4 regions of the Bacillus paramobilis genome follow, and region 2 is predicted to be linked to each of the others. Evidence: predicted binding sites of a transcription regulator. Region 2 holds the regulator's gene; each other region holds the start of a gene.
What was found. Region 2 encodes Rex, which represses fermentation and respiration genes when NADH is low (regulators of the CRP and FNR family bind a similar motif). Its sites were predicted from a motif close to TTGTGAAATATTTCACAA; they were not measured.
Positions count from the first base shown of each region.

Region 1: a site for Rex is predicted at 1,162-1,179, ahead of AABL52_RS20330 (formate/nitrite transporter family protein). Genes of this name have one in related genera too.
Region 3: a site for Rex is predicted at 1,278-1,295, ahead of AABL52_RS02465 (L-lactate dehydrogenase). Genes of this name have one in related genera too.
Region 4: a site for Rex is predicted at 996-1,013, ahead of nirB (NADPH-nitrite reductase large subunit). Genes of this name have one in related genera too.

Region 1 covers NZ_CP151108.1:3,969,687-3,971,898, forward strand. The annotation lists yybP-ykoY riboswitch at 10-175, shown strand; gene AABL52_RS20325 (TerC family protein) at 266-1,060, shown strand; gene AABL52_RS20330 (formate/nitrite transporter family protein) at 1,264-2,115, shown strand; gene AABL52_RS20335 (cyclic-phosphate processing receiver domain-containing protein) at 2,143-2,212, opposite strand, start outside.
Region 2 covers NZ_CP151108.1:5,024,035-5,026,246, reverse strand. The annotation lists gene AABL52_RS25570 (ABC-F family ATP-binding cassette domain-containing protein) at 1-837, opposite strand, end outside; gene AABL52_RS25565 (redox-sensing transcriptional repressor Rex) at 1,025-1,654, shown strand; gene AABL52_RS25560 (YdiK family protein) at 1,684-1,875, opposite strand; gene AABL52_RS25555 (CPBP family intramembrane glutamic endopeptidase) at 1,872-2,212, opposite strand, start outside.
Region 3 covers NZ_CP151108.1:509,281-511,492, forward strand. The annotation lists gene AABL52_RS02450 (CPBP family intramembrane glutamic endopeptidase) at 1-548, shown strand, start outside; gene AABL52_RS02455 (hypothetical protein) at 695-880, shown strand; gene AABL52_RS02460 (spore coat protein) at 894-1,142, shown strand; gene AABL52_RS02465 (L-lactate dehydrogenase) at 1,387-2,212, shown strand, end outside.
Region 4 covers NZ_CP151108.1:3,197,379-3,199,590, forward strand. The annotation lists gene ric (iron-sulfur cluster repair di-iron protein) at 115-822, shown strand; gene nirB (NADPH-nitrite reductase large subunit) at 1,031-2,212, shown strand, end outside.

The sequences.
Region 1 (2,212 bases), 1.1 Mb from region 2:
GTACAATAGCATATCTCCAAAGGGGAGTAGCGTCCAAGAATATTTCTTGGAAACAAAGTCGTCATTACGTAGAACTTAGTTCTTCCGGCTTTGTTGGCATTTTCATTACATATGTCTAGCAAGACCTTTGCCTATTAACGGCAGAGGTCTTTTTTGTATTCATTACCAAATTCTTCCAAAGTTAATAGGCAGGAGTATGGGGAAACTAAATAGTGGGGAAATTCTTCACTTATTTAGTACTTATAGAAATGAGAGGAGAATGTACATGGATGTATCATTATTATTGGAGTATGGTTGGGTATTACTCATCCTAATTGCACTAGAGGGGATTTTAGCAGCTGATAACGCTCTTGTTCTTGCAATTATGGTAAAACATTTACCAGAAGAAAAACGAAAGAAAGCACTATTTTACGGATTGGCGGGGGCATTTGTTTTCCGTTTCGGATCATTATTTATGATTTCGTTCCTAGTCGACGTATGGCAAGTGCAAGCAATCGGTGCCATTTACCTTATGTTTATCGCTGGTAATCACTTATTTAAAACGTATGTTAAAAAGAATACGGATGAAGACACAGAAGAAAAAGAAGCAAAGAAAAAACAAGAGAACTTTTGGTGGACTGTATTTAAAGTTGAGGTTGCTGATATCGCCTTCGCAGTTGATTCAATTTTAGCTGCTGTTGCATTAGCAATGACTTTACCGAAAACAGGATTAGGTACAATTGGTAGTCTTGATACTGGGCAATTCGTTGTTATCTTTGTAGGTGGACTTATCGGATTAATCATTATGCGATTTGCAGCAACTGCTTTCGTACAAATCTTAAAACGTAAGCCAGGACTTGAAACTGCAGCATTCTTAATTGTAGGTTGGGTTGGTGTGAAACTAGCAGTCTATACATTAGCACACCCTGCATTAAATGTAATTCCGCATTCATTCCCAGAATCTACGCCATGGAAGCTTACATTCTGGATTGTATTAGTTGGAATCGCAGTTGGCGGTTGGTTCTTCTCAAAAGAAGTAGAAGTAAAAGCAGAAAAGAATTTAGACGAAAAAGCGCTGTAATTACAGCGCTTTTTCCTTTTTCCCTTTCCCCTCTCAATGTCCAGAAAAAATTCCATTATACTACCTTTTGTAAGCGTTTTCTCAATGCATGTATGTCCTTTTTGTGAAACATTGCACAAACTTATTGAAACTAAGACCGAATCCATGTAGTTTATTCATATAAGGAGTATTTATAGATGATGTACTAAAGGAGCGTATTACTCATGCTAGAACAAGGATTAGATTATGTTGTCAAACTGGCTAAGAGCAAAAAACAAATGCTAGATACAAACCCGATGCAATATTTCATTCGTGCCGCACTTGCGGGTATTTATATCGGTTTTATTATTGTACTATGTTTTAAATTAGGTAACTTTTTTCACATTGCAGATTCACCAGCAACTTATTTAGCTGCTTCTATGTTTTTCGGAATTGCCCTCGTACTAATTATATATGGCGGCGCTGAATTGTTTACTGGAAACACAATGTACTTCACAGTAGCAACTTTAAGAAAAGAAACAACAATTTCTGATACACTTCGTAACTGGGTCGCTTGTTATGCAGGGAATTTAGCTGGAGCTTTATTCTTTGCCTTACTATTTTATGCAACTGGAATTTTCGAAGCAATTGATCACAGTCATTTCATGAATAAAGTAGTAGAAGGAAAAATGAATACACCTACAATGCAATTATTCTTTAAAGCAATTTTATGTAACTGGCTTGTATGTCTTGCGTGTTTCTTACCTTCTCAAGTGAAAGGTGATACAGCAAAAATTATGATGATGATGCTACTCGTTTTCACATTCTTCTTATCTGGTTACGAGCATAGTATTGCAAACTTATCACTGTTTGCTTTATCTTTAGTTTCACCGCATCCGGAGACAATTTCTTTTGCAGGTGCTATTCATAACTTAATTCCAGTTACAATCGGTAACATTATTGGCGGGTCTGTATTTGTCGGTATGGTATACCATTACTTAACAAAGAAAGTGCCCGACGTGAAACAAGAAGAAACTGAATTAGTATCAGCTCAACAAGAAGAAATCATTCCGTTACAAGCACATATGAAACATTAAAAACTCCAAAGTTTTACTTTGGAGTTTTTAGCTCCCCACATATTTAACAACAAGGTGAGGATTAATTTCCCCTTCTTTCTTCCCCTTATTAATCCTC
Region 2 (2,212 bases):
GAAGTCCTCAAGCTTAGCGATTTCATCTTGTTGTTTTTCATAACGTTTCATTTCTTGCTCGTATAGCGCTGATTTTAAGTCTAAATATTTACTGTAGTTACCAACAAATCGTCTGCTTTCTTTATTCGAAATTTCATATACTTGTGTAACGAGTTTATCTAAGAAATAACGGTCATGGGAAACGATTAGTATTGCGCCAGGATAGCCTTGTAAATATTGTTCAAGCCATGTTAATGTTTCGATGTCTAAATGGTTTGTAGGCTCGTCCAAAATAAGTAGGTCCGGTTTCGTTAATAATAATTTACCGAGAGCTAAGCGTGTTTTTTGTCCACCGCTTAATGTAGAAATCGTCGTCTGGTGCGTTTCAACTGGGAAGCCAAGCCCACTTAAAATTGAACGAATATCTGCTTCGTACTGATAGCCACCTTGATCTTTATAATTTAATTGTAATTGGTCATAGTCAGCTAATAATCTTTCATATGTAGCCTCGTTTGAAAAGTTTTCTTCTTTGCCCATTTCTTGCTCTAGCCTTCGAAGCTTTGTCTCCATTTGCTGCAGGTGTGTAAAGACGGTTAACATTTCATCCCAAATTGTTAAAGACGTTTCTAACCCGGTATTTTGAGCTAAGTACCCGATTGAGACATCTTTTGGTTTTATAATTTCGCCGCCATCATGAGATAGCTCACCAGCTATTATTTTTAATAACGTAGATTTACCGGCTCCATTTCGTCCGACTAATGCGATACGATCTTTCGTTTGAACTTCCAATTTTATGTTTGCAAGAATCGTTTCTGCACCGTATAATTTCGAAAGCGCGTTTACTTGTAATAAAATCAATGTTTTCACCTCAAATAATTTCTTAACTTTGCCATGTTTATATTTCTCAATCATACTAAAAATAGTGTATAGTTTAAAATAAAGAGAGAATACTTCTTCTCTTTATTATACAGGGAAATTCATGAGTGCTAAACTTCTGTATTTGATTCAAGTATATGAATAAAGATAGGAAGAGAGGAGAGGTTATATGGATCAGCAAAAAATTCCACAGGCCACTGCCAAACGATTGCCTCTATACTATCGATTTATCCAAAACTTATCTCTTTCTGGTAAGCAACGTGTTTCATCAGCCGAATTGAGTGAAGCGGTAAAGGTTGATTCCGCAACGATTCGAAGAGATTTCTCATATTTTGGAGCGTTAGGGAAAAAAGGTTATGGATATAACGTAAATTATTTATTATCATTTTTCCGTGAAACACTCGACCAAGATGATATAACACGTGTAGCACTTATTGGAGTAGGTAATTTAGGGACCGCTTTCTTACATTATAATTTCACGAAAAACAATAATACAAAAATTGAAATGGCGTTTGACGTTAGTGAAGAGAAAGTCGGAACAGAAATCGGGGGCATTCCTGTATATCATTTAGATGAATTAGAAGAACGTTTATCAACTGATATACAAGTGGCAATATTAACAGTACCCGCTACAGTAGCACAACCTGTAGCAGATAGATTGGCAGAAACGAATGTGCATGGTATTTTAAATTTCACACCAGCACGCTTAAATGTGTCAGACAATATAAGAATTCATCATATTGATTTAGCGGTAGAGTTACAAACACTTGTTTACTTTTTAAAGAATTATCCACAATAAAACGCAGAGGAAGCGACCTCTGCGTTTTATTATTGTTTTTTCTTTGTGAATTTAACTAAGATAAGGCGAAGTGCCAAATTAAAATCAATTGTTGCCATAACTGCAAATAGTATTGTCCACATATTCCAGATTGTATCTGTTACGTTCGTAATGGCGAAGCGTGTAAAGATACACCCTAGAAGGAAGTACAATGCAGCCATGAACAATGGTGAGTTTCTCATACTAAAAATCCTCCGATAAAGCCTTGCATTTTTTCAGCTTCTTTAATCATTTCTTGAATTTGTTCATTGCTCATTAAAACTTGAGCAACTGCAACTAATGTATTCATAGCAACATGAGCTGCGATAGGGACGATAATACGCTTCGTTTTTACATATAAAAAGGCGAATACGAGCCCCATAGAAGTGTATACCAATAGGTGAGTAAAATCAAAATGAATTGCTGCGAATACGAGAGAACTAATGATAGCAGCAATAAAGAAGTTAAACTTCTTATAAAGTGTACCAAATAAAATTTTTCTAAATACGATTTCTTCCAAGATAGGTCCTATTATAGATA
Region 3 (2,212 bases), 770 kb from region 2:
AATTAGAAGGATATTATTTGCTCTTATTCGATGCATCTGTTGTTGCTATCGTTGTATTAGCTTATAAACCGGTTTTTCATTTTATTAAATCTATTTGGGATTTATCCGTTTTGAAGAGTGGGAAGACATATTTATATCTATTAATTGGTTTTATTATCATTGCGGTATCACAATATTTAATGTTACATATGTTTAGTTTTGAAAGTGCAGCAGAACAAAAGAAACAATTAGGAAGTTTAGGGCTTCAAAGTAGCATACAAAGTATTATATATGTGCTAAGTGTCGCTATCATTACACCGATTAAAGAAGAAATTCTATTTCGAGGTATTTTATATCGATTTTTAGAAAAGAAATATAATTTTTTAGTTAGTATCATTATTTCTTCCTTTATTTTTGGAATTCTTCATGGGGGTCTTTTAATTACGGCAACGATTATGGGGATGGTATTTGCAATGTTATACAAAAAGACGCAATCTATTATACCTAGTATTATGTTACACATTGTATGGAACTTACTTGTGAGTATAAGTATGATTGTATCTCTATAAAAATAAATACATAACCAGTATAAAAGATGAATGGCTTAGCTATTCATCTTTTATTTTGTATGCACGTGAAAAAGTTAATTCATGTATACAATTAAAAAATAGCTAAATACTAACAGTGAACGAATAAAGAAAGGTAGGAGTATTCTATGCAAAACTTAACAGAGCTTGAAGTAGAAAACTTACGTCATTTGATCGGTGGACACGCAACAATTATTAACAAGTTGGAGCAGTATGCACAGGCTTGTACAGATCCAGAGTTGAAACAAATGTTACAAAAGGATGCGCAAGATGCACGAAATACGAAACAGCAATTAATGACTTTCCTAGGATAGGAGGAAGCGACAGATGAATGAAAAAGATATGGTAAATGATTATTTAGCAGGATTAAATGCAAGTTTAACAAGTTATGCAAATTATATTTCTCAGTCTGATAATGAACAGTTACATCAAACATTAATCCAAATTCGTAATCAAGATGAGATGCGCCAACGTAATATGTATGAGTACGCAAAGCAAAAAAGCTATTACAAACCAGCTGCACCTGCAAACCCGATGATTGTCCAGCAATTAAAAGGTCAATTAAGTGCTGAATAACAGGAAAAAGAAAACGAGCGAATTTATTCGCTCGTTTTCTTTTTGTATATGTCAATAAATACATAATAAATATTTTTCCAGTTGTAACAAATATGACGAAAATGGAATATAACAATTCACAAAAAGGACAAAAGTTTGTTCAATATTTCACAAAGTATCCATGGTTTATATCGTGGGAATCTCTATAATTAGGAGTGTAAAGAACAAAAGAAATAGATTATATGATCAATTAGGAGAGATTGCTATGAGACGAAATACAAGAAAAATTGCAATTATCGGTACTGGATTAGTTGGATCAAGTTGTGCATATTCCATTGTGAATCAAGGCATTTGCGAAGAGCTATTATTAATTGATATAAATCATGAACGTGCAGTTGGGGAAGCGATGGATTTATCACACTGTATTAACTTTACAAATACAAGAACAAAAGTATATGCAGGAAGCTATGAAGACTGCAAAGATATGGACATCGTTATTATTACAGCAGGACCAGCACCAAAGCCTGGACAAAGTCGCTTAGATACTTTAGGAGCGAGTGCGAAGATTATGGAAAGTGTTGTTGGCGGCGTAATGGAAAGTGGATTTGATGGTATTTTCTTACTTGCATCGAACCCAGTTGATATTATTACATATCAAGTGTGGAAATTATCTGGATTACCTAGAAATCGTGTAATCGGCACTGGTACATCACTAGATTCTTCTCGCTTACGAACAATTTTATCTGAAATGTTACATGTAGATCCTCGTAGTATTCATGGGTATTCATTAGGAGAACATGGTGATTCTCAAATGGTTGCTTGGTCTCACGTAACTGTTGGTGGAAAGCCAATTCTACAAATTTTAGAAGAGAAAAAAGACAAATTTGGTGAAATAGATTTAGATAAAATCGTTGAGAAGACTGCAAAAGCTGGATGGGAAATTTATAAACGAAAAGGTACTACTTATTACGGAATCGGAAATTCTCTAGCATATATTGCGAGCTCAATTTTTAACGATGATCACCGTGTCATTGCTGTATCAGCCATTTTAGATGGGGAGTACGGTGAATACGATATTTGCACAGGAGTAC
Region 4 (2,212 bases), 1.8 Mb from region 2:
ATTTTATTATTCTCAAAACTGACACATAATAAGTGATTTCAATCACCACATTGTTTTTCATTTATCGCTATTCTTAATTTAGATATTACATTTAAACTTTATGGAGGCATTCATATGGAACATACATTTACTGAAACTTCAATTGTTGGTGAGATTGTTACACAATTTCCGAAAGCTAGTGATCTTTTTAAATCATATAGAATAGATTTTTGTTGTGGTGGTAATAAGCCGCTTATTGATGCAATTCATGAAAGAAATTTATCGGCTTCTGAAGTAATTACAAAGTTAAATACACTTTATCATAATACGAAACGATTAAATGAATCTGAAATTGATTGGAAAAATGCTTCTTATCGTGAATTGATTGATTATATAATTCATAAGCATCATCGTTATTTACATGAAGAGTTACCACAGTTAAGTCCATATGTGACGAAAGTCTTACGCGTTCATGGAGCGAATCAGCCTCATTTAGCTCAAATTCATAAGCTATTTCATGAACTTAAAATGGAATTAGAACAGCATTTAATTAAAGAAGAAACGGAAGATTTCCCATCAATTTTAGAATTTGAACAAAATCCAACCGATGAAAACTATGCAAAGTTACGTAAAGTAGTAGATGAACTAGAAAATGAACACAATCATGCCGGAAATATTATAAAAGAACTTCGTAAAGTAACAAATGACTTTACGCCTCCAGAAGGCGCATGCGGCACTTATCGACTTGTTTACCAACGCCTTGAAGCACTAGAGTCTGATTTATTTGAGCATATTCATTTAGAAAATAATATTTTATTTCCACGTGCCATTACGAGAGCATAAATCAAGTGCAGGACATGAGTGTAAATACTTATGTCCTGCTTTTTCGTTTTGCGAAAAATATCCACATCCCCTTCACATAAAACCGAATTTTAACAATTTGTGAATCATTATAAAAATGTGATAAATATCACATCTCCCCCTTATTTGATTTTCTATAATAAAAATATAATCCTTTGTTCAATATTTCACATAAAAAGGGGAAACGAAAATGAAAAAACGTTTAGTTATGATCGGAAATGGTATGGCTGGCATACGTTGTATCGAAGAAATTTTAAAACATAATAGTGATTCATATGAGATTACTATTTTGGGAGATGAACCGCATCCAAACTACAACCGCATTATGCTCTCTCATGTTTTACAAGGTAAAACAAATATGCAAGATATCATTATGAATGAATATAGTTGGTATGAAGAAAACGAAATAACTTTGTATACGAATGAAAGAGTTCAAAGTATTAACCGAGAAGAAAAAATTATTATTACAGAAAAGAATCGTACTCTTACATACGACAAGCTCATTATCGCAACAGGTTCTAGTGCTTTTATTTTACCTGTTGAAGGTTCCGCACTTCCTGGTGTAACAGGATTTCGAACTATTGAAGATACACAATTTATGATGGATACCGCTAAAGAAAAGAAAAAGGCCGTTGTCATTGGTGGTGGATTACTTGGTTTAGAAGCCGCAAGAGGTCTTATTGACTTAGGAATGGACGTACATGTTGTTCATTTAATGCCTAGCTTAATGGAGCAGCAACTAGATACGAAAGCAGCTTCTCTATTGCGTGAAGATTTAGAAGCACAAGGCATGAAGTTTCTCATGGAAAAGAAAACGGTAAAGATTCTTGGTACAGATCATGTTGAGGGCATTCAATTTGAAGATGGTGAAGTTGTAGATTGTGATTTAATCGTAATGGCTGTCGGAATACGACCAAATACGCAAATAGCAAGAGATGCTGGTCTAATTGTCAACCGAGGTATTGTAGTCAATGACTATATGCTAACGAATGATGAGTCCATTTATGCAGTTGGCGAATGCGCAGAACATGATGGTATCGCATATGGACTTGTTGCCCCTCTTTATGAACAAGGCACAATATTAGCAAAACATATAACAAATTTACAAACGAATGGATATACGGGCAGTATCGTTGGTACGCAATTAAAAGTTGCTGGTTGTGATTTATTCTCTGCTGGCCAAATTTATGAAGATGAACAGACGAAAGCGATATCGATCTTTGATGAATGTAAACGTTCCTATAAGAAAGTATTAATTCGCGACAATAAAGTTGTCGGTATCGTTTTATATGGTGACGCAGCTGATGGTACACGCCTCTTTAGCATGTTAAAGAAAGAAGAAGACATACAAGAATATACAGCCGCTTCCCTT